Regions from separate parts of the Methylocella sp. CPCC 101449 genome, predicted to be linked through region 1. Evidence: riboswitches for the same ligand, from Rfam matches in the RefSeq annotation. Region 1 holds a riboswitch; each other region holds the start of a gene.
The links. A riboswitch is a leader RNA that binds a small molecule or an ion and turns the genes downstream of it on or off. The one in region 1 is predicted to bind cobalamin.

Region 1 (7,632 bases):
GTCGTTCAGAAGACGTAACGTTCGTCGAACCTACCATGTCACCTTCAAGCCGGCGTAGATGGCGCGGCCGGTCACGCCATAATCCCGGATCTCTTGATAGCGCGCATTGGTGATGTTTTCGAGCCGGGCGTAAGCGGTGATGTAATCGTTGAACTTATAGCTGGCGCGCAGATCGGCCCGGCCATATTGCGGCAGGGTCACGCGGCCATAGGGGAAGTCGTTGCTGACATCCGTGCGGGTCGAGGCGGCGTAGATGCGGCCTTCCACTTCCAGATTCGGAATGCCGGTATAGATGAGCGACAGGCTGCCCTGCTGGCGCGGCCGGCGTAAAAGGCCGATCTGCTTGTCTTCGTCCACGGCGGTCATGCCGGTGAAGGTGGCGCGCGCCCGCCAGGTGTCGGGAACGATGACCGCATCGATCGAGGCTTCGACGCCACGAATGCGGGCATGGCCGACGTTGTAATATTGGCCGATGAAGAAATTGGCCGCCGGATTGAAGTCGATCAGGTTGCGATACCAGCTGTCGAACAGGGTCACCGAGGCTTTCACGCGACCGTCGAGCAAGGTCTGGTCGATGCCCGCTTCATAGGAGAAGTTCTGCTCCGGGCGCAGGCTCGGCAGGCCATAGATGCTGAAGCGCTGATAGAGCGAGGCGGCATGGGCGCCGGTGCCGGCGCTGACGCGCAGCCGCGTGCCGGTTTCCTCGATGCGATAGGCGGCGGTGGCACGCCAGGTTGGGAACACGGTCTTGTTGTCGATCGCGTCGATGCGGCCGCCCAAGGTCAGGTCGAGCCGGTCGAACAGCGTGATGCTATGCTGGGCGAACACCGAATTGGTGACCTGCGTGCCCCAGAACGGCATCGAGACCGTATAGGGCGCCTGCAACCAGTTCTCGCGCGTCGAAGCGGTTTCGCGCTCCGACTTGGCACCGAAGATGAACTGGCCATAGGTGCCGAGATTGGCCGTGCCCTGATATTCGACGCCGAGGCGGCGCGAACGGAAGGTCGTGTCGCAATTGTAGCTGTTGAAGAACGTGTCGAAACACGATTGCTCCAGCCGGTTGAATCGCTCGATGAGGCTCGAATAGACCGTCAGCGAATTCTTCAGCACGCCGCCGAACGGATCGAAATTGGCACGCACGAAAGCGGTGGTGACGAACTGCCGCCCCTTGTTGAAGCGCGTGTCCTTGTCGGCCGGCATGAAGGCACCGGGATTGTCGAAACGGGCGAAATCGGCGAAGCGCGTCAGGCCGACATCGACGGAGAAGCTGTCCGACGGTGTGAATGTCACCCGCGCCGAACCGGCGAATTTGTCGGTCTTGTCATTCTCCAGCGGTTGCGTCAGCGTGCTGGTGATGCGGCCGATGCGATAGCCGTAGCGCGAGAAGCCGTCGCTGTGAAAGCCGGTCAGCGAGAAGGCGTAAGACACTTTGTCGGTGGCGCCCGACACGGCGCCGGTCGATGAAATCGTGCCGTAGCTGCCCGCTTCCACTTGCACGCTGCGGCGCGGCGCGCGCTCGCCCTTGCGGGTGATGACATTGATCACGCCGCCCATGGCATCGGAGCCATAGAGCGCCGATTGCGGGCCGCGCACGATTTCGATGCGGTCGATGTCGACGGCCGACAGCGCGCCGAAATCAAGCGCGCCATCAGTGCTCGACGCATCGCCGACGCGAATGCCGTCGATCAGCACGAGCGTCTGGCCGGGCGTGGCGCCGCGCAGCGTCACATTCGACTGGGAACCGGGACCACCGTTCTCGGTGATGTTGAGGCCGGGTGTGCCGCGCAGCACGTCGGCAAGGCTCTTGCTGCCATAGGTCTGAATCTCTTCGGCCGGAATGACCGTCACGCTCGCACCCAGCCGTTCGATCGGCAGCGGCGTGCGATTGGCGGTGACGACCAGCGTCGGCAGTGGCACATAGCCTGGCGTGGTGATCTGCCCTGGATTGGCGTCCTGCGCCTGCGCCGCCTGCGGCAGAAACGGTGCGGACAAACAAAAAACGCCAGCCACAATGGCGGCGTTGCCAGGGAAACGATGCGTCACAAGAACCTCCTGCCATCCCACCGACGGCGCGAGAACAACTGGGATGTTGGCCGGTCTCCTGGCTCGCGGATCATCGCCGGCTTCGCGTCTTCCCGGGCGATCACCCAGTGACTTGGTACGAAGTCAGCTCATCGCTTACAGTTGCGGGGGCAGCTACGGCATCGGTTTCCCTCACCGTATTCCCGTTTCACCCCATCGCTGGGGCACCAACGATTGTGACCCTATAGAGGCGTTTTTGCGAATGCAAGGTGGCAAGGTCGGCAGGTTTGGACGACGAGCAGCGCTGCTGGCAGCCATGCTGGTCACGTCGGGCGTGGCGCACGGACAACAGTCCGCACAACAATCTGAAGAACATCCCTCGATTGTCTCGGCCAATCTCTGCGCCGATCAGCTCGTGCTGGCGCTGGCCGATCGGGCTCAGATCGTCTCGCTCAGTCCCTTTGCCAGGGACGCGAATATCTCCTTTCTCGCCCGTGAGGCCACGGGTGTGCCGCAGAATACCGGCGCCGCCGAGGAATTGATTCGCCTCTCCGCCGATCTCGTCGTGCTCGGCCGTTACGACAATCGGCTGACGCGCGATTTCCTCACCACCAAGGAGCGGCCCTTCGCCATGGTCGATTCCTGGGTCAGTCTCGACGAGACCCGGCGGGAGATCACCAGCTTGGCTGCTCGCTTCGGCCATGCCGAACGGGGCGCCGCCTTGATCGCCACCATCGATGCAAGCACCGGCGCACTGGCGGCCCTGGCCGGCAAGGTGCCGCAGCGCAGCTTCCTCATCCTGCACCGGCGCGGCTATGTCCTGCATGCCGGGCTTGCCGGCGATCTCGCCGTCAAGGCTGGCCTGCGCAATGCCGCCGGCGATGTCGGCCTCAGAGCCAACGGCTTCGTCGATCTGGAACGCGTGGTCGCGGCCAGGCCCGATTATCTGATGGTGGCCGAAAGCCCCGACCGTCCGGAAGACCAGGGCGAGGCTTTGCTCGAACATCCGGCCCTGCGCCGGCTTTACCCGCCTGCCCGGCGCCTGGTCGTGCCCGACCTGCTCACCATATGCCCCGGTCCTGCCATCCCCGCCCTGGCGGCGAGATTGGCCCAGGAAATCACTGCCAAGGTGCGGTGAAGCCGCGTCAAAGGTTCCAGCTATTTCGACACTCATGTCGCCGATTGCGCCATGGCGGAAACAGCCGTTTGAGCTAGACTGTTTGCCGATCGCCGGTCGGTACAGAAAAACTCCAGCGCGACATGGATCCCGCCGGCCGATCTCGCACATGGGAGAGAAACATGGCTGCTGAGACCGTCACCGCGCAAATCCCCGCCGAGGAATTGGAAGCGCGGCACCTGGAAGCCGAGAAAAGATATGGCAACTTCCGCTACCAGAAGCCGGAAGGCGTCAGTGCGGGAAAGGGCTTCGTCGCGCTGCACCGGACCGATCTGTTCAAGGCCGTCGTGCAAATCGTCAAAAAGGGCGGCGGCGAAAACAACCTTCACTATCATTCAAGGGTCGATACGTTCTGGATGGTGATCAAGGGCCGCGTCCGCTTCTACGGACCCAATGACGTGCTGATCGGCGAATTCGGCCCGAACGAAGGCACGGTGACGCCGCGCTTTTCGCGCTACTGGTTTGAAAGCGCCGGCGACGAAGAACTCGAGCTTCTGCAAGTCGCCGCCTATGCGCCACACGCCAAGGACGGCGGTCGCACGGACGTCTCCGCGCAACGCTTCGTACCGGGAACGGGCGAACTCTATTCCGCTGCGGAGAAGAAATAGGCGGAAGACGGGGCTTTACCTGCACAAACACGCGCAGCGTGATCCGGAGCCAGGGGCAGCCCTATCCCTTGATCCACAGCGGCAGCCCCGCTACCACCAGCACCACCTTGGCTGCGGTGGCGGCTATCGCCTGGTTGAGCCGCCCCTGGGCATCGCGGAAGGCGCGGCCGAGCGCGTTCTCCGGCACGACGCCGAAGCCGACCTCGTTGCTGACCAGGATGAGGGGATGGGGGCAGGCGGTAATGGCGGCAGCCAGCTCCTGGCTCCGGGCGTCAACGTCCTGGCCGGCCAGCATCACATTGGCGAGCCAGAGCGTCAGGCAGTCGACGACGACAGTCACATCGCTGCCGGCCGCCGCCGCGATCGCCTCGGGCAGCGCCAGCGGCGCCTCGATGGTCGTCCAGTCCGCGCCGCGTTCGGCCCGGTGATGGGCGATCCGCTCGGTCATTTCGGCATCGTCGGCCGTAGCGGTGACGATGATCCGCTTCCGCAGGCCAGTGCTTTCGGCCAATTGCTGCGCAAAACGGCTCTTGCCGGAGCGGGCGCCACCGAGAATCAGGGTTGTTTCAGCCGCCATCCGCTCCGTTTCCTTTTCCGTGGCGGTCCCTATGCTAGCAATTCGTCACATCGTCCAGGGCTGCCTTAGAACCCGCAATGAATCCCATTCTCGCTGATCTGCCGACCACCATTTTCGACGTCATGTCCGGCCTCGCCCGCGATCTCAATGCCATCAATCTCGGCCAGGGCTTCCCGGACGATCCGGGCCCCGAGGATGTGCGCCGCGCCGCCGCCGATGCGGTGCTGAACGGCTACAACCAATATCCGCCGATGATGGGCCTGCCGGAGCTGCGCCAGGCCATCGCGACGCACTATGGCCGTTTTCAGGGCTTGGACCTCGATCCGATGACCGAGGTCATGGTGACCTCGGGCGCCACCGAAGCCCTGGCCGGCGCGCTGATGGCGGTGATCGAGCCGGGCGACGAGGTCGTGCTGTTCCAGCCGATGTATGATGCCTATCTGCCATTGGTGCAGCGCGCCGGTGGCGTGCCGAAATTCGTCAATCTGCGCCCGCCCGCCTGGACCATGGCGCGCGAGGATCTGGAGCGCGCCTTCGGCTCCAAGACCAAGGCGGTCGTCTTCAACAATCCGCACAATCCCTGCGGCGTCGTCTATGAACGCGAACAGCTCGAACTATTGGCGGAGTTCTGCGTCAAACACGATGTCATCGCCATCTGCGACGAGGTCTGGGAACATCTCGTCTTCGACGGCCGCAAGCACATCCCGCTGATGAGTCTGCCCGGCATGCGTGAGCGCACGGTCAAGATCGGCTCGGCCGGCAAGATTTTTTCGCTCACCGGCTGGAAGGTCGGCCTCGTCGTGGCGGCGCCCGCCGTTATGAAAGGCCTGTCCAAGGCGCATCAATTCATCACCTTCACCACGCCGCCGAACCTGCAGATCGGCGTGGCGCATGGGCTGATGAAGGATGACGTCTATTTCTCCACCATGCGCCAGACGTTCCAGGCGAGCCGCGATCGCTTCACCGCCGGCCTTAAGGAGGTCGGCTTCACGGTGATCCCAAGCCAGGGCACCTATTTCGTGACCATCGATATCGGTGAACTCGCCATTTCCGACGATGTGACCTTCGCGCAGAAACTGGTGCGCGAATTCGGCGTGGCGACCATACCGGTGTCGGCTTTCTATGCGGAAAATATCTATCGCAATGCGGTGCGATTCTGCTTCGCCAAGAAGGACGAGACGCAGGATCGCGCCCTCGAACGCCTCCATAAGGCCGCCCCCGCCTTCGGACTGTCGGGAAAATAAGAAAAGGAAATAAGAATGCGGAAACTCGTCACCTCTTTCGTCGCGCTGCTGGCTCTCGCCGCGCCCGCTCTGGCTCAGACCAAAGTGGTGAACGTCTTCAACTGGTCCGACTATATCGACCAAAAACTTCTCGACGAATTTACCAAGCAGACCGGCATCAAGGTCGTCTACGACACCTATGATTCCAACGAGACCCTGGAAACGCGTCTGCTCGCCGGCAAGAGTGGTTATGACGTGGTGGTGCCGTCGGGCACGTTCCTGCAACGGCAGATCAAGGCGGGCATCTATCAAAAGCTCGACCGCGCGAAACTGCCCAACCTGTCGGAGATCTGGCCGGAGATCGCCACGCGGCTGTCGGCCTATGATCCCGGCAACGAATATTCCGTCAATTATATGTGGTTCACCACCGGCATCGCCTTCAACGTGGACAAGGTGAAGGCGCGCCTTGGCGAGCGGGCGATCGACTCCTGGGACATCGTCTTCAAGCCCGAGAACCTCAAGAAAGTCGCCGATTGCGGCGTCTATATGCTCGACAGTCCCGAGGACATTCTGGCGGTGGCGCTGCGCTACCTCGGTCTCAATCCGGAAACGCGCAATCAGAACGAGATCAAGCGGGCGGCCGATCTGGTCATGCAGGTCAAACCCTATGTCCGCAAATTCCACTCGTCCGAATATATCAATGCACTCGCCAACGGCGATATCTGCATGGCGGTGGGGTGGGCCGGCGACAGTTTCCAGGCACGCAACCGGGCGCGCGAGGCCGGCAATGGCGTCGTCATCGACTATGTGATCCCTAAGGAGGGCACGCTCATGTCGATGGACAATCTCGCCATCCCCAAGGATGCCGAACATGTCGATGAGGCCTATGCCTTCATCAACTTCCTGCTACGGCCTGAAGTCGCCGCCCGCAACAGCACGGTGACCAATTTCGCCAGCGGTGTTTTGAAGGCCAAGGCTTTGCTCGCGCCTGACATCGCCGACAACAAGTCGATCTATCCCGACGAGACGACCATGCGCCGCCTCTTCACCGTCACGCCTTATGATCAGACCTTGCAGCGTTACGTGACGCGCGAATGGACGCGGATCAAGACGGCGCGGTGAGTGTAGAGCCTCAGTGTCATCCCGGGTCGCGCTTTTAGCGCGCCCGGGATGACACTGAGGTCGAGGCTTTTCGGGCTTCAATCAGTCAGCTGCCTGCTGTCACATCTTTGGTCGTCACCACCGGCTGCGCCCAAAACATTCATCCCGGATCGCATGCTGCGTCCGGGATGACATTCGACATCGTTATAGGAAAGCGCGAAACCTTTACTCGGTCAGCATGCGCTTGAGCAGTTCCAGCTCTTCCGACAGCGGATTGTCGGTCTTCGACAAAGCTTCGATCTTGCGCACCGCATGCAGCACGGTGGTGTGATCGCGTCCGCCGAAGCGGCGACCGATTTCCGGCAGCGAGCGCAGCGTGAGAACCTTGGCCAGATACATGGCGATCTGGCGCGGCCGCACCACGGTCGCCGTGCGGCGCGACGACAAGATATCGGATTTTGATACGTTATAGTGGCTGGCAACGAGCTTCTGAATATCTTCAATGCGCACGCGCTTCGGTTCGCTGGTGCGCACCAGATCGCGAATGGCGCTTTCGGCCATTTCCACCGTCAGCGGCGCGCCGGCCAAGGTCGAATGGGCGATCAGGCGATTGATCGCGCCGTCGAGATCGCGGCCATTGGTCTGAATGGCATTGGCGACATATTTGAAGACGCTTTCCGGCACGTTGAAAGCCGGATGGGCCGACTTCGCGGTCGCGACGAGCGATTCCACCATTTTGAGACGCAGGCTTTCGTCGAACGGGCGCATCTGCACGCACAGACCGCCCGAGAGACGCGAACGGGTGCGCTCGTCGATGTTTTCGAGATCGGACGGCGGCCGATCGGCAGCGATCACCACTTGGCGGCGCGCATCGATCAGTGCGTTCAGCGTGTGGCAGAACTCCTGCGGGATCGATTTGCCGCG
Region 2 (7,632 bases), on a different contig from region 1:
CCTCGCCCCGCGCTCGCCGCCCTGTCGCTTTCCATGCTGCTGTCGTCGCTGGGCATCAGCATCGCCAATGTCGGGCTGCCGACCCTGGCGCATGTTTTCGATGCGCCGTTTCAGGCGGTGCAGTGGATCGTGCTCGCCTATCTGCTGGCCATCACCAGTCTGATCGTCAGTGTCGGCCGCCTCGGCGATCTGATCGGCCGGCGGCGCCTGCTGCTCGGCGGCCTTGTCCTGTTCACGACGGCCTCGATCCTCTCCGGCATCGCGCCGACGCTCGGCTGGCTGATCGGCGCGCGGGCGCTGCAGGGGCTTGGCGCATCCGTGATGATGGCGCTCACCATGGCCTTCGTCGGCGAGACGGTGCCGAAGGAGCGCACCGGCAGCGCCATGGGTCTGCTCGGCACCATGTCGGCGGTCGGTACGGCGCTTGGCCCTTCCCTTGGCGGCGTTTTGATCGCCGCCTTCGGCTGGCCCGCCATCTTCCTCATCAATGCGCCGCTGGGCCTGCTGGCCTTCGGCCTCGCCTATCGCTACCTGCCTCTGGATCGCCCCCAGGCGAAAGGCTCCCGGCCCGGTTTCGATCTGGCGGGCACCGCGTTCCTGGCCATGGCGCTCGCTGCCTATGCGCTGGCGATGACGATCGGCCACGGCCAGTTCGGCTTCATCAATCTGGCGCTCCTCTTGGCCTTCGCGATCGGCACCGCCCTGTTCATTTACGTTGAAGCGCGCGTGCCCTCGCCGCTCATCCGCCTGCCGCTCCTCGCCGACCCGGCCTTGCGGAGCGGCCTCATCATGAGCGCGCTCGTCTCGACGGTGATCATGGCGACCTTCATCGTCGGACCGTTCTATCTCTCTCAAGGGTTGGGGCTCGATACGGCCCATGTCGGTGCGGTGATGTCGATTGGTCCGCTCACCGCGGCGCTGACCGGCGTGCCCGCCGGCCGCATCGCCGATCGTTTCGGCGCGGCGCGCATGACCGTCGTCGGCCTCAGTGGCTTGACGATCGGCTGCCTGCTGCTGGCCATGCTGCCGGCGCGCTTCGGCATCCCGGGCTATGTCGCGCCGCTCGTCGTCTGCACCCTGGGCTATGCATTGTTTCAGACGGCCAACAACACCGCCGTCATGGCAGAGATTCAGCCCGATCAGCGCGGCGTTGTTTCCGGCATGCTCAGCCTGTCGCGCAATCTCGGGCTCGTCACCGGCGCCTCCGTGATGGGCGCGATCTTCGCCTTCGCCTCCAGTGGGCTCGGCCGTCTGGCAAGCGGTCCGGCGGCGGCGGCCACGGGGCTTGGCGCCACCTTCGCGGTGGCGGCAGTCTTGATGCTCGCTGCCCTCATCCTGGCGGCCATCGGCCAGGCGCGCACGCTGGCTGAACCTCAGCCGGGCGAATGAGAATCGTGACAGACGGTTAGCGAAACAATCGGACCGCCGCATTTGGCGCGCAATTGCTTGCTACCTTCATTCCATCGCCAGTGTGTGTGCGAGTCTCCTGGGGGGCTGTTTTAGCTTTTACAAAGGAGATGATCTCATGTGCGATTATAGCCTGCATTCTGTTGCGTCTCGTCCGGCCAAGGTCGGCGAGCGGTTGACGTCAACGCGCTTCCCCAACACCACAACCCGCGGTTTTGCCGCCGTCGGCGATCCCGAAACAGCGGTATGCCTGCTGCCAGGGACTGAAATCGCCTTCGATAAAAATGTCGAGTTCGAGCGCGGGCTCTTCTCGACGAAAAAAACGGGCAGCGCCTCGGCGAGATTCCGCCAGGTGAATATGGAACAGCCGAATTGCCACCATGACGCGCTCGAACTGTCGGACGGACAGATCGTCCTCGTCACGGAACTGCGTTCCGGACAATTCGCCACGGTGCTGCAACTGCCGGTTACGGATCAGCCGGAAGCGAGCCCCGCCAAGCAACCAGAAGTGGCGCCGGCCCGCGAAACGCTCGACAGCCTGTTCTAGCTGGCTGACGACTCAATCAATGTCGCCGCCCGGCGTGAGCCGGACGGTGGCGACATTTGCGGCGTGAGTCGCAAAAAATCTATTATAAATCAAGACATTGAGAGTTTGGAGGCCTCGGAGGGAATCGAACCCCCGTACAAGGATTTGCAGTCCTCTGCGTAGCCACTCCGCCACGAGGCCTCACCCGGGACCCAAAGGCCGCGCCGGAGCCGCGCTCTTAGCAAAGGATTCGGTGCCACGGCAAGGCTTTATGGCAATTTCTTCCGCAATCTGCCGGCAAATCCCGATTGTTCACGGGCGAGGACATTCAATCGACACATGAATTTGGATAATCCCCATCTTGCGCACCGATTTGCATTTGCATTTCGCGCGCGCCTTGCTATACGCAGCGGCGTCCGCAGGGACCTGATCCCCGATAGCTCAGTTGGTAGAGCATTCGACTGTTAATCGAATGGTCGCTGGTTCGAGTCCAGCTCGGGGAGCCAGCTTTTTTCCTAAGATAAAGCGCGCCAAGCCGACTGTTCTCTCACGGGAAGCAGCGTGTTCGCCGTGGCGCATCGAGGGCTTCGATCGCGACACCGAAGCCCTCGCGCTGAACCTCAGACCTGCGCCAGGCCGCCGTCGACGAAAACCTCGCCGCCGGTCATGAAGCTGCTGTCGGACGAGGCGAGGAATGCCGCCACCGCGCCCGTCTCCTTCGGATCGCCCTCGCGCCCGAGCGGCGTTGTGGCGCCGAGCGCATCCATGCCCTCCTCGCCCAGCACTTCGAGCGCCAGCTCGGTCTTGATCGGCCCCGGCGACAGCACGTTGATGCGGATGCCGGTCTCGCGCAGATCGAGCGCCCAACTGCGCGCCAGATTGCGGATCGCCGCCTTCGTCGCGCTGTAGATGCTGAACTGCGGCGTCCCCATCACACCAGCACTCGAGCCGGTGAGGATGATCGACGATCCCGCCGTCATCAGCGGCAAAGCCTTCTGCACCGTGAACACCAAGCCTTTTACGTTGATGTCGAAGATCTGATCGTAATGTTCGGTCGTGATCTCGCCGAGCCGTGCGAACGATCCGGTTCCAGCATTGGCAAACACGATGTCGAGCTTGCCGCGTTCGGCCTTCACCGTCGCATACAGCCGATCGAGGTCGGCGAGATCGGTTACCGATCCACGTACGGCGCGCGCCGAGGGACCGAGCTGCGCCACGGCGGCATCGAGCGCCTCCTGTCGCCGTCCGAAAAGATAGACGAACGCACCTTCCTCGACGAACCGTTTGGCGGCGCCCAATCCGATGCCGCTGCCGCCGCCGGTCACCACCGCTGTTTTACCTTTTAGCCTGCTCATGACGTGCTCCTTCATTGAGGTTGCACTCACGTGGCGGGCTACCCACTTATCGACAAGTATGCACCTTTTGGTAAGTGCCCAGAAATGTCATCAGATCGTTCCGCCCCTCCTCCGTCCGTCAATTGCAGCCCGACCATGCCCGGCTTCACCTGCGGCCTCGACGCCACCCTGCGGGTCATTGCCGGCAAGTGGAAGCCGCTCATCTTGTACTTCCTCGCCCAGGGCGGCCCGACACGCTACGGCGAGCTGCGACGCGCCATACGCGATGTCAGCGACAAAATGCTGATCCAGCAGCTCAAGGAACTGGAGGCCGACGATCTCGTGAAGCGGACCGACTACAAGGAGGTGCCGCCACGCGTCGATTACGCCCTCACACCGCTCGGCCACAGCCTGTCCGAAGCCCTCGTGCCGCTCTGCACGTGGGGCACGGAAAACATGGCCGAGGTTACGCGTGTATTCGCGCAGCGGGAGGCGTGGAGCGGTAAGGGGCGGTGATTGGTCGTGGCGAGTGAGGCTGGCTCAGGAGCCATCGTTCAAATAGATGCTCCTATCGGACAGCAGAGTGTTTAATGAACATGCTATGGGGGAAGAAATGAACGGAGTTTGTCCAGTATGTCGTAATGCTCACGGCACCGGATGTTCCGAATATCAGACAACTGGAGATCGCTCCGGTTTTGAATGTGAGATTTGCGGGCGCTTCGAGATCACCCGATCCGCTCTAATAAGCTTCTTCAATGCCAGTCGCGAAGAGCTGTCGCTTTTCCAACGCGCCACCCTGTCACATCAGTTAAGTATTGCTGATCGAAGCAATGGCGCCGTCATAGTGACTCAAGAATGGATGGAACGCTTTGTGCCCAATGCACGACTGCCCAACCCATTAGAGCAAGCAACCAATTTAATTCGCATAATTGGTGATTACCAATCTAAGACTGGCGAAGCCATCGTGATAGATTCCCCAAAAATAATGGCCTGTGCCGGAGCCTATGACATGCAAATGTTTTCACAACTCCGAAAAGAGTTGGAAGACGGAAATATTATCCGCAAAGCTGGCACTACCCAGTTGGCAGACGCGAACAACCCGATACAGATGCGCTTTCGTTATCCTTACATTCTGACTCTTGAAGGTTGGACGCGTTATCAAGCGGAATTACGTGGTCATGTTGCTGGGCGATATGGCTTCATCGCAATGAAATTTGGCGATGTTGTCCTTGATAATTTTATCGCAAAAGTCGCGAAGCCCGCAGTTCAAACTGGCATTAATTTCGACTTAGTGGATTTAAGGGATATTGCTCGCGCTGGCGTGATAGATAACATTCTTCGACAACAGATACGCGATGCTGCCTTTGTCCTTGTCGATTTGACGCATGACAATTCAGGAGCCTACTGGGAGGCCGGCTACGCGGAAGGCTTGGGGAAGCCGGTGATATATCTGTGCGAACGATCAAAATTTGACCAAGCCAAGACGCACTTTGATACGAACCATTGCACCACTGTTCTTTGGTCTATCGACCAGCCAGACCAATTCAAATCCGAGTTAGTCGCAACGCTTCGACGATCTTTGAATCTTTTCGCAACGGATAAGAAGGCTCAGCCAGCCTGAACACGATCTTTGCAAAAATAAAAACCCCGCCGCCGATGATCGGCGACGGGCTCTCTCATTTCTGGAAACGCTTAGCGGCCGAGTTGGCGCGTGGTCGGGCCACCGAAGTTCGGCCGCGGGCCTGGGCCGCCCATGCCGGGGCGGCCGGGACGCGGGCCGGCTCCATAGCCAGGCCTCGGGCCATAGCCCGGACGCGGGCCAAATCCAGGGCGATGCCCGTAGCCCGGTCCCGGACCGAAGCCGGGGCGTACCATCGGCGGCACGAAGCCGCCACGGAAGGGCACGCAGCGGCCATAGGCGTTGCGCGTCCAGCCGGGACCGCAGCCCATGGCCACATTGGTGATGAGGGAATCGTCGGTGGTCGGCAGACCGTTCGGCATCGCCTGAGCGGCCGAGGCCATGCCGAGACAGAGAATCGCGGCGCCAATCGCAAGCTTCATTTCGCAAGCTCCATTAATAAAAACAGCCCATATAAGCGCCTGGAAACATGAACAGAACCTGAAGCCCTTCGGCTCCCGATCCGATCGCGCTCCTCCTCGCCAACGGCCTTCCCTACCATAATCGAGAGTCGGGCCGATCCGTTGCAATTATCAGCAGCGTGGTTGACCGCCTTATAACATGCCAACATAAGTATATCTTTATATCATCTTGACATTGGGCAGAAGCCCATTCACTCTCCCGCCGTCGTGGTTCTCTGGGCCTGTCATGGGCGCCAGAGCTAAGAGGGAATCCGGTGAGGTCTCGCGTTTCGATCGAAGCGCGAGGGGCGAAGCCGGAGCTGCCCCCGCAACTGTAAGCGGCGAGCCACCGTCCATCTGCGTCACTGGGGCGAAAGTCTCGGGAAGGCCGGACGGTGAGCGAAGACCCGTGAGCCAGGAGACCTGCCACGACAAAATAGTCGTCCCTGGGCGGGGTGTCCCGGTGGTGCGCTTGCATCGGGCGCACGCGCGCCCGTCTCTGCATGCGTCCGCTCGGCCTTTGCCCCCAACATTTTGGGGTTAAGCCGATGTCTGTTTCTTCTCTTGCTGGTTCTCTTGCTGTCAGCACGCTCGGCGTGCCGCGGATCGGTCCGCGACGCGAATTGAAAGCCGCGCTCGAATCCTATTGGTCGGGCCAATCCGACGCGGCGGCGCTCGCCACCGTGGCGGCGGGTCTGCGCGCCGCCAATTGGGCGCGCCAGAAATCGCAGGGTATCACCAATATCCCGTCGAACGATTTCTCGCTCTACGATCACGTGCTCGATACCAGCGTCATGGTCGGCGCCATTCCCGCCATCTATGGCTGGAACGGCGGCCAAGTGTCGCTCGACACCTATTTCGCCATGGCGCGCGGCACGCAAAAAGATATTCACGCGGAAACTTGCGCGCATGGCCATCATGGCGGCGAGGCGCATGGCGTGCCGGCGCAGGCGATGATGAAATGGTTCGACACCAATTATCACTACATGGTGCCGGAATTTTCCAAGGATCAGCAATTCACCCTCGCCTCGACCAAGCCGGTCGACGACTATCGCGAGGCCAAGGCGCTCGGCTATGAAACCCGCCCTGTCCTGCTCGGCCCCGTCACTTATCTGAAGCTTGGAAAGAGCCAGGATCCGACGCTCGATCCCTTGTCGCTCCTGAACCGCCTGCTGCCGGTCTATGTCGACGTGTTGCGTCGGCTCGCCGCCAATGGCGCTGCCTGGGTACAGATCGACGAACCGTGCCTCGTCACCGATCTCGACGAAGCCACACGCGAGGCGTTGCGCCAGGCCTATGGCACGTTCGCGCATGCTTTGCCGAAGCTAAAGATCATGCTCACCACTTATTTCGGTGGGCTCGGTGATGCGCTCGACCTGGCGCTGCATTTGCCGGTCGCTGGCCTGCATCTCGATCTGGTGCGGGCGCCGGAACAGCTTGATGCCGCGCTCTCCAAAGCGCCGCGAGGTCTCGTGCTGTCGCTGGGCGTAATCGACGGGCGCAACATCTGGCGCGCCAATCTGCCGAAACTGCTCGATCGTCTCGAACGTGCCGTCGCGCAACGTGGCACCGATCATATCCAGATCGCGCCATCCTGCTCGCTGCTGCATGTGCCGATCGATCTCGAACAGGAAAACGATCTCGATGCCGACCTGAAATCGTGGCTGGCGTTCTCGGTGCAGAAGATGGGCGAACTCGCCGTGCTCGGCCGGGCTTTGGCGAGTGGACGCAGGGCGGTGGCGCCGGAGCTTGACGCATCAGCAGCGGCGGCCGAGCGCCGCGCTACGTCGAAGAAAGTGCACGACACGGCCGTTCAAAGTCGCGTCGCGGCCGTTGATGCCGCCATGCAACGGCGGCCGAGCGATTTTGCGCGCCGCAAGGCCGTGCAGGACGCACGCCTCAACCTGCCGCTGTTTCCAACGACCACCATTGGCTCCTTCCCGCAGACGGCCGATGTCCGCAAGGCTCGCTCGGCTCATGCCAAGGGCGCGCTCGACGATGCGCACTACACACGGTTTCTGCGCGAAGAGACGGAGCGCACCATCCGCTGGCAGGAAGAGATCGGCCTCGACGTGCTGGTGCATGGCGAATTCGAGCGCAACGACATGGTGCAATATTTCGGCGAACAGCTTGAAGGCTTCGCCTTCACGCGGCATGGCTGGGTGCAGAGTTATGGCTCGCGCTATGTGCGCCCGCCGATCCTGTTCGGCGACGTATCGCGGCCGAAGCCAATGACGGTTGACTGGTGGCTCTATGCGCAATCGGTCACCGACCGACCGATGAAGG
Region 3 (7,632 bases), on a different contig from region 1:
TAGTACAGGCTCTTCATGCCGCGCTTCCAGGCCGTCCAGTGCAGCATGTGCAGATCCCATTTATCGATATCGGCCGGCAGATAGAGATTGATCGACTGGCTCTGACAGACATAGGGCGCGCGATCGGCGGCCAGATCGACGACCCAGCGCTGATCGATCTCGAAGGCCGTGCGGAACACCGCCTTTTCATCGTCGGTCAAGAAGTCGAGATGCTGCACAGACCCTTCCTGCGCGACGATCGACTGCCAGGTGTCGGTGGTGTTGACGCCCTTTTCCTCGAATAGCTTTTCGAGATGGATGTTGCGCACCGCAAAGGCGCCCGACAAGGTCTTGTGCATATAGATATTGGCCGGGATCGGCTCGATACAGGCGCTGGTGCCGCCGGCAATGATGCTGATCGACGCCGTCGGCGCGATGGCGATCTTGTGGCTGAAGCGCGCCCGCATGCCGCGCTCCTGCGCGTCCGGACAAGCACCGCGCTCGTTGGCCAGAAGCACCGAGGCGGAATCCGCCTCGCGGCGGATTTTCTTGAAGATGCGCAGGTTCCACGATTTCGCGAGCGCGCTCTCCATCGGAATGCGCCGCGATTGCAGGAACGAATGGAAGCCCATGACGCCGAGGCCGACGGAACGCTCGCGCAAGGCCGAATAGCGGGCGCGCGACATGCTGTCGGGCGCGCTCTCGATGAACGAGGTCAGCACATTGTCGAGCATGCGCAGCACGTCCTCGACCAGGCCCGGATCGTCGCCCCATTGATCCCAGGTCTCGATGTTGAGCGAGGCCAGGCAGCACACCGCCGTGCGATCCTCGCCGTTATGGTCCCTGCCCGTCGGCAGCGTGATCTCGCTGCACAGATTGGAGGTCGAGACTTTCAGGCCGAGATCGCGCTGATGCTTCGGCAAGGCACGGTTCACCGCATCGATGAACAAGAGATACGGCTCGCCGGTCTGCATGCGCGTTTCGAGAATGCGTTGCCAGAGCTGGCGCGCATCCACATGGCGCATCACCTTGCCGTCCTTCGGGCTCTTCAGCGCGAATTTGGCGCCGGCCTGCACCGCTTCCATGAACTCGTCGGTAACATTGATGCCGTGATGGAGGTTAAGCCCCTTGCGGTTGAAATCGCCGGAGGATTTACGGATTTCGAGAAATTCCTCGATCTCCGGATGGTGGATGTCGAGATAGACGGCGGCCGAACCGCGCCGCAGCGACCCCTGGCTGATCGCCAAGGTGAGACCGTCCATCACATGGATGAACGGAATGATGCCCGAAGTGGCGCCATTGCCTTTTACCGGTTCGCCTATCGAGCGCACCTTCCCCCAATAGGTGCCGATGCCGCCGCCGTTGGAGGCCAGCGCCACGTTCTCGTTCCAGGTCGCGACAATGCCGTCGAGCGAGTCGGGAACGGTGTTGAGGAAGCAGGAAATCGGCAGGCCGCGGGTCGTGCCGCCGTTCGACAGGATCGGCGTCGAGGGCATGAACCACAGGCGCGACATCGCATCATAAAGACGCTGGGCATGGGCGACATCGTCGGCATAGGCGCAGGACACGCGGGCGAACATGTCCTGATAGCTCTCGCCCGGCATCAGATAGCGGTCATCGAGGGTCGCTTTGCCGAAGGCCGTCAGCAGGCCATCGCGCGACCGATCGAGTTGGAGGTCCGCCGGCTTCGGCTTTGGCGCCAGCGGATAAGGCGGCGGGGCATGCAGTTCACGCGGACGCTCAACCGTACGCACGGTCTCGCGCAGGATGGTGCGCTGAACGGGCTCCGGAAGCGGAACCAGATGGCCGTGTTTGTCGAAGTCGAATGCTGCTTGCCCCATGCGAAAATCCCGCTGTTCGATCTGGGATGAACGCTGGCGCAACGACGCACCGACAAGACCTTAAGGCCTTCGGCACTTCGCAACGGCCAACGCGGCACCCCGCCCGTGGTCGATCCATGTTCCCGGCAGGTCTTCTGGCTCGTGGGTCGCTGCTTCCTCCGGCCTTCCCAACGCCTTTTGGCGTCAGTGGCATAGTCGGATGAAGCTTCACCACTTACAGCTGCGGGGGCAGCCCCGGATTTGCACCGGGTTCCCTTTTCACCGCAGACGAATCTGCGGACCGTGAACACCATATGTTGTGTTTATAAGGCCAAGATTGTCAACGAATGGTTGGCGTTCTGACACAAATATTCGTGCACAGCCGCCATGCGGGGAGCCCCGATTGCCTGCCATCCAACCGCATGTGAGAAGGCGCGCGGAGGCTGACGAATGGCATTTGAACCGGGTCGAATATTTGCGCTGGCGCTTGCCTCCATCGGCCTGCTGACGCCCTTCGCCATCCACCTTTTTCTGCCGGTCACCCCGGTCCTTAAAGGTGCCTTCGGCATTTCCGATGCCTTGGCGCAGATCAGCTTCAGCCTGCCGCTCTTGGTGATGGCCTTCGCCAATCTGGTCTATGGGGCGCTGGCTGACCGCTACGGCCGCCGGCCGGTGCTGCTCTCAGGTCTCGCTCTCTTCCTCTTCGGCAGCCTGCTCGGCATGCTGGCTGACACGATCACCACCCTGATCATCGCCCGCGTCGTCCAGGCGATCGGCGCCGGCTGCGGCACCACCCTGGTGCGCGCCATCGCGCGCGACGCCTATGGCCCGGAGAAACTGGTCAAGGTGATCAGCTATCTCACAATGTTCTACACACTAGGACCGATGGTCTCGCCGACCGTCGCGGGCCTGCTGCTCGATCATTTCACCTGGCGGGCGGTGATGATCTTCTCCTTCGCCTCCGGCGCCATCATCATGCTCGGCACTTATTTCTTCGTGCCGGAAACCCGGCCGGGCGTGAAGCTGGAAGCCGGGCAAAGCGTGCTCGGCAATTATCGCGAACTGTTCTCGCACCCGCGCTTCATCGCTTATGCCCTGCAACCCGGCTTCAGCACCGCCGTCTTCTTCTCGATCGCCGCCGCATCGGCCTATGTGATGAAGGACATGCTGCACCGGCCCTCGACCGAGTTCGGCCTGTATTTCTTTCTCTTCCCCTTGGGCTTCTTCAGCGGCAATTTCATTTCCAGCCGCATCGGCAATCGCGTGCCTCATGAAATCATGGTGCTCGCCGGCTCGCTGATCCTGACCGCCTCCGTCGCCACGATTCTGACGCTACTGATGCTCGGCTATGTGCATCCGCTGGCAATATTTCTGCCCGGCTTCTTCAATCCTTTCGCCCAAGGCATTTCCATGCCCTATGCGCAGAGCGCCGCCATGCAGATCGTGCCGCGTCTCGCCGGCACAGCCGCAGGCGTCGCCATTTTCTCTCAGAGTTTTTTCGGCGCCGTCTTCACGCAGATCTACGGCACCATGGCCGATGGCACCATCAAGCCAATGATCATCGTCACCGGCGTCGGCGCGGCGCTGTGCCTGTTTTTCGGCTCGATCCCGTTCGTCCTGCGAATGCGGGAGCGCGCGAAGGCCTAGTCGCCGTTGGCCCGCGCCCATTCCAGGGCTTGAATCGTCATCTGCGGGTTCTTCAGTTTGCCGATGCGTCGCAGCTCTTTATCCTTGAACGGATTGCCGCCGATCCGCAGGCCGAAGGGACCGCCGCGCGCCTTCTCCTCCAGGATCGTCAACGCGCCGAGACTTTTCGGCAAACTCTTCAACTGGCAGTTGGTGAGATTGAGGATCATCAGTTTGCGCAACTGACCGATTTCAGCCGGCAGCACTTCCAACGGATTTTCCTCGAAATCGAGCTGGATCAGCTCCGGCAGTGCGAAGACGTCAGGCGGAATCGCATCGCGAAAGGAGGAATTCAGCAAGAGCGTGTGCAGGTTGGGAAACTGGCGCAGGAAGCCGTCGGGAATATCCAGCCATTCGGTACGGTCGAGCCCGAGAATTTTGAGTTGGGATGCCGGGCGATCGAGCTGCGGCAAATCTACCAAAGCGCTGCGTCCGAGATAAAGATCGGTCAGCCCCTTCATATGAAACAGCGCGGCGGGAACGTTGCGCAAGGGATTGCCGAACAGATGCAGGCTGATGCAGCGAAACGTCTCGGCGAAAGCAGCCGGAATGGTTTCGATGCGATTGCCCATGAGAAAGAGATAGTCGAGCCCCTCTTGCGTCGCGATCTCTTCAGGAATGGCGCGCAGTTTTAGCGCGTTGAGATCGAGCGTATCCGGCGTGTGGCGGCCGGCCACGTAGAAATCGATCTGATCATCATCCGACCATTCGTCCATGTCGGCTGGATCGGGTCGCCCCGCTGCGCGCCAGGCGATGCGGTCACGCGCAAGCTGGAGCCCCTGTTCCACTGTCAGATCGTTCGGGAGATCGATAATCCAAGGCGCGAGACGCTGATCAGGCATTCGCTGTTCTCAATCCGCTTAAAGCAATCCAAGTTCGCGCAATTCGCGGCGCAGCTCTTCCGGCATTTGCGCCAATTCGCCGAAGCCGGCCGTCACGTCCTCCGGCTTCTCATTGTCCTTGAGATAGCGCCAGCCCTGAAACGGCCGGCACGGACGCGGCATGATCGGTATGACATCGGGCTCCATCACGATGAAGCAGCGCGAGATGCCCTGATCGTCGGTGAAGGGCCTGACATCAATGAGTTTCTGACGCGCCGAGACCTGACCCTTGATGACCCAGTACATCGAGCCGCCGTCGAGCAATTCCGCGACGCGCTTGGGAACCATGCGAGTGCGATGCGTGTGTTCCTGCGGCTCGCCAGCTTTTTTCTTGGCGGCCATCCGTTGCTGAACCCACTCTTCGTGGTCGCGGATCGACTCCGCCCCCACCGACAATTTGATCAAATGCAGTGCCATGGAGCCATTTTGGCGCCCCTGCCGACGCGGAACAAGCCAGGCGCCGCGCGATCTCGGGCCGCGCTGTGCCGACCCGGCTTCCGGCCTACGATTTGACCAGCAGAATCAACAGGCTTTCGGGTATCCCGAGCCGGCTTTATTTGCCGGCGGGGCTGTTGATAGCGTTCATCAGACAGCTCGTCGTGCGGAACTGCTGTTCGGCCAATTGCGCCGCGATCGCCAATGTCTTGCCCCGCTCGAAATTGAACCCGCAGGCAGCCGACGAGGCCGGCGTCATCACTTCCACCACCGGCGGCGCGGCACCTTTCAGCATCTGCACGGTTTCGATGCGCGCATAGCTATTGGCGCCGTCGCGGCGCACGTTCAGCACGCGCCCGGTGATCACGAGCGAGGCCTGTTGCGCCGCCTGTTCGCGCGATTGCTTGACGCAGGAACAAGCCGAAGCCTGCCCCACCGCCAGAAGCGACAGGCAGACCACGCCTGTCGCGACGAGAGAAGCCCGGATCATCCGCGGCCCTCGAAGGGCATTTTCGTGGCCTTGATGGTCATGAACAAAACATTGGTCTCCAGCGGCAGATTGGCCATGGCGGCGATGGCGCGGCCGACATGATCGAGCGCCATCGTCGCTTCCGGCCGGATCGATCCGTCCGGCTGCGGCACGCCTTTCTTCATCTTGTCGGCCATGCTGCTCTCCGCATTACCGATGTCTATCTGACCGACGGCTATGTCATATTTGCGGCCGTCCAGCGCCGCCGTCTTGGTGATGCCGGTCACCGCATGTTTCGTCGCCGTATAGGCGATCGAATTCGGGCGCGGCGTATGCGCCGAGATCGAGCCATTGTTGATGATGCGGCCGCCCTGCGGCTTCTGATCCTTCATGATGCGGAAGGCCGCCTGGGTGCACAGGAACACGCCGTTGAGATTGACGTTCACCACGTCTTGCCATCTCTCGAACGGCAGATCTTCCAACAGCGACGGCGCGCCGCCCATGCCGGCATTGTTGAAGAGCAGATCGAGGCGGCCGAATTCGGACTTGATCTTGCCGAACAGCGCATCCACCTGTTTGGGGTCGCCGACATTGCACGCCACCGCGATGGCTTTGCCGCCGGCCTTCTTGATCGCCGCGACCGCTTCGTCCAACGGCTCCTGCCGCCGTCCCGCGAGCACCAGCGTATAGCCGATACCAGCCAGCGCCAGCGCCGCCGCGCGGCCAATGCCCGTGCCGCCGCCGGTCACCAAAGCGATTTTCTGATCTGACATTCAGGCGTCTCCCGTTTCTGTTTCGATTGTCAGCAAAGCGGCATTCTGCGCCACCTGCTGGCCTGCATGAACGCTCATCGGACCCATACGGCCCGCCACCGGCGCCATCAGCACATGCTCCATTTTCATCGCCTCGACAATGGCCAGGCGCTGGCCCTTCTCCACCGCCTCGCCAGCCGCGACGAAGACCGCGACCAGCTTGCCATGCATCGGCGAGCGCACCACATTGCCATCGCTGCCGGACGCTTCATCCGCATGATCAAGCGCGTCGAACAAGGCGATGTGAACCTGCCGCCCCTCGCGCAGAACGAATACGCCGTGATCTCCGGCATAGGCACTGAGCAGCGGATCGGACGCGCTCCAGCGACCATTCTCGTATCGCACGACCTGTTGCATCTGCGCATAAGTCGCCACCATCTCGCCGGCACGCCATTCGATATCAGCCGTTGCGCGTTCTCCCTCAATCGCAATGGCGATCTTCTGCCGGCGTACGGCGCCAAGTTGAAACGCATCGCCACGCCCCCACGGGTCGGTAAAGCGAGCGGCCGGCGATTGTCCGGCGCAAGCCAGCGCGACCGCCGCGCCGAAGGCCACGGCGCCTTCATCATAAGGCTGCGGCACAGCCCCGAGATCGGCAAGGTGCCGCTCGATGAAACCGGTGTCGTAGTGATTGCTGGCGAATTTCGGCCGTGTCACGAGCCGATGCAGGAAGCCGGCATTCGATCGTGGACCAAAGACTTTCGTCGCCGCCAGAGCATCGGCCAGCCGTTTGATCGCCTCTTCACGCGTCGGCGCATGGGCGATGACCTTGGCGATCATCGGATCATAGAACGGTGTCACGTCATTGCCGGCGGCGACACCCGCATCGACACGCACGCCCTCTCCCGAAGGTAGATCGAGCGCCAGAATGCGTCCCGTCGACGGCAGGAAGCCACTGTTCGGGTCTTCGGCATAGAGCCGTGTTTCGATGGCGTGGCCTGAAAGTCTGATGTCGGCCTGCTGCAGCCCAAGACGGCCGCCGGCGGCGACGCGAAACTGCATCTCCACCAGATCAAGTCCCGTCACGGCTTCCGTCACCGGATGTTCCACCTGCAACCGCGTGTTCATTTCCATGAACCAGAAACTGTCAGGCGACAGCGGCCGCGATCCATCGGCGATGAATTCCACCGTGCCGGCGCCGACATAACCCACCGCGCGGGCGGCAGCCACCGCGGCCTCGCCCATGGCGCTGCGGGTTTCATCGTTCATGCCGGGCGCCGGCGCTTCCTCGATCACCTTCTGATGCCGGCGCTGCAGGGTGCAATCGCGCTCGAACAGATGCAGCGCATGGCCATGACTGTCGGCGAACATTTGAATCTCGATATGGCGCGGCGCGCTGACATATTTTTCGATCAGCACGCGCGGATTGCCAAAGGACGACTGCGCCTCGCGCTGCGCCGAGGCCAAAGCATCGGCGAAATCAGCCGCGCGCTCCACCTTGCGCATGCCCTTGCCGCCACCGCCAGCCACCGCCTTGACGAGAACGGGATAGCCGATGCGCCCGGCCTCATCCGCCAGTTGCTTCGCCGCCTGCTCCGCCCCGTCATAGC

Region 2: linked by a shared signal. The riboswitch ahead of metE (5-methyltetrahydropteroyltriglutamate--homocysteine S-methyltransferase) and the one ahead of OIM99_RS06370 (TonB-dependent receptor domain-containing protein) in region 1 are both predicted to bind cobalamin.
Region 3: linked by a shared signal. The riboswitch ahead of OIM99_RS18050 (ribonucleoside-diphosphate reductase subunit alpha) and the one ahead of OIM99_RS06370 (TonB-dependent receptor domain-containing protein) in region 1 are both predicted to bind cobalamin.

The regions. Positions count from the first base shown of each region.
Region 1 is NZ_JAPDHU010000001.1:1,385,208-1,392,839, reverse strand. It holds gene OIM99_RS06375 (iron ABC transporter permease) at 1-37, opposite strand, end outside; gene OIM99_RS06370 (TonB-dependent receptor domain-containing protein) at 31-1,992, opposite strand; cobalamin riboswitch at 2,074-2,269, opposite strand; gene OIM99_RS06365 (ABC transporter substrate-binding protein) at 2,285-3,160, shown strand; gene OIM99_RS06360 (hypothetical protein) at 3,322-3,807, shown strand; gene cobU (bifunctional adenosylcobinamide kinase/adenosylcobinamide-phosphate guanylyltransferase) at 3,869-4,384, opposite strand; gene OIM99_RS06350 (aminotransferase) at 4,462-5,628, shown strand; gene OIM99_RS06345 (polyamine ABC transporter substrate-binding protein) at 5,644-6,729, shown strand; gene dnaA (chromosomal replication initiator protein DnaA) at 6,934-7,632, opposite strand, start outside.
Region 2 is NZ_JAPDHU010000002.1:617,541-625,172, reverse strand. It holds gene OIM99_RS13625 (MFS transporter) at 1-1,389, shown strand, start outside; gene OIM99_RS13620 (hypothetical protein) at 1,526-1,954, shown strand; tRNA gene OIM99_RS13615 (tRNA-Cys) at 2,061-2,134, opposite strand; tRNA gene OIM99_RS13610 (tRNA-Asn) at 2,364-2,439, shown strand; gene OIM99_RS13605 (SDR family oxidoreductase) at 2,554-3,288, opposite strand; gene OIM99_RS13600 (helix-turn-helix domain-containing protein) at 3,424-3,783, shown strand; gene OIM99_RS13595 (hypothetical protein) at 3,851-4,888, shown strand; gene OIM99_RS13590 (GCG_CRPN prefix-to-repeats domain-containing protein) at 4,960-5,328, opposite strand; cobalamin riboswitch at 5,559-5,792, shown strand; gene metE (5-methyltetrahydropteroyltriglutamate--homocysteine S-methyltransferase) at 5,895-7,632, shown strand, end outside.
Region 3 is NZ_JAPDHU010000002.1:1,518,180-1,525,811, forward strand. It holds gene OIM99_RS18050 (ribonucleoside-diphosphate reductase subunit alpha) at 1-1,820, opposite strand, end outside; cobalamin riboswitch at 1,927-2,120, opposite strand; gene OIM99_RS18055 (multidrug effflux MFS transporter) at 2,250-3,446, shown strand; gene OIM99_RS18060 (leucine-rich repeat domain-containing protein) at 3,443-4,327, opposite strand; gene OIM99_RS18065 (DUF1489 family protein) at 4,346-4,783, opposite strand; gene OIM99_RS18070 (hypothetical protein) at 4,920-5,291, opposite strand; gene OIM99_RS18075 (SDR family oxidoreductase) at 5,288-6,043, opposite strand; gene OIM99_RS18080 (acetyl-CoA carboxylase biotin carboxylase subunit) at 6,044-7,632, opposite strand, start outside.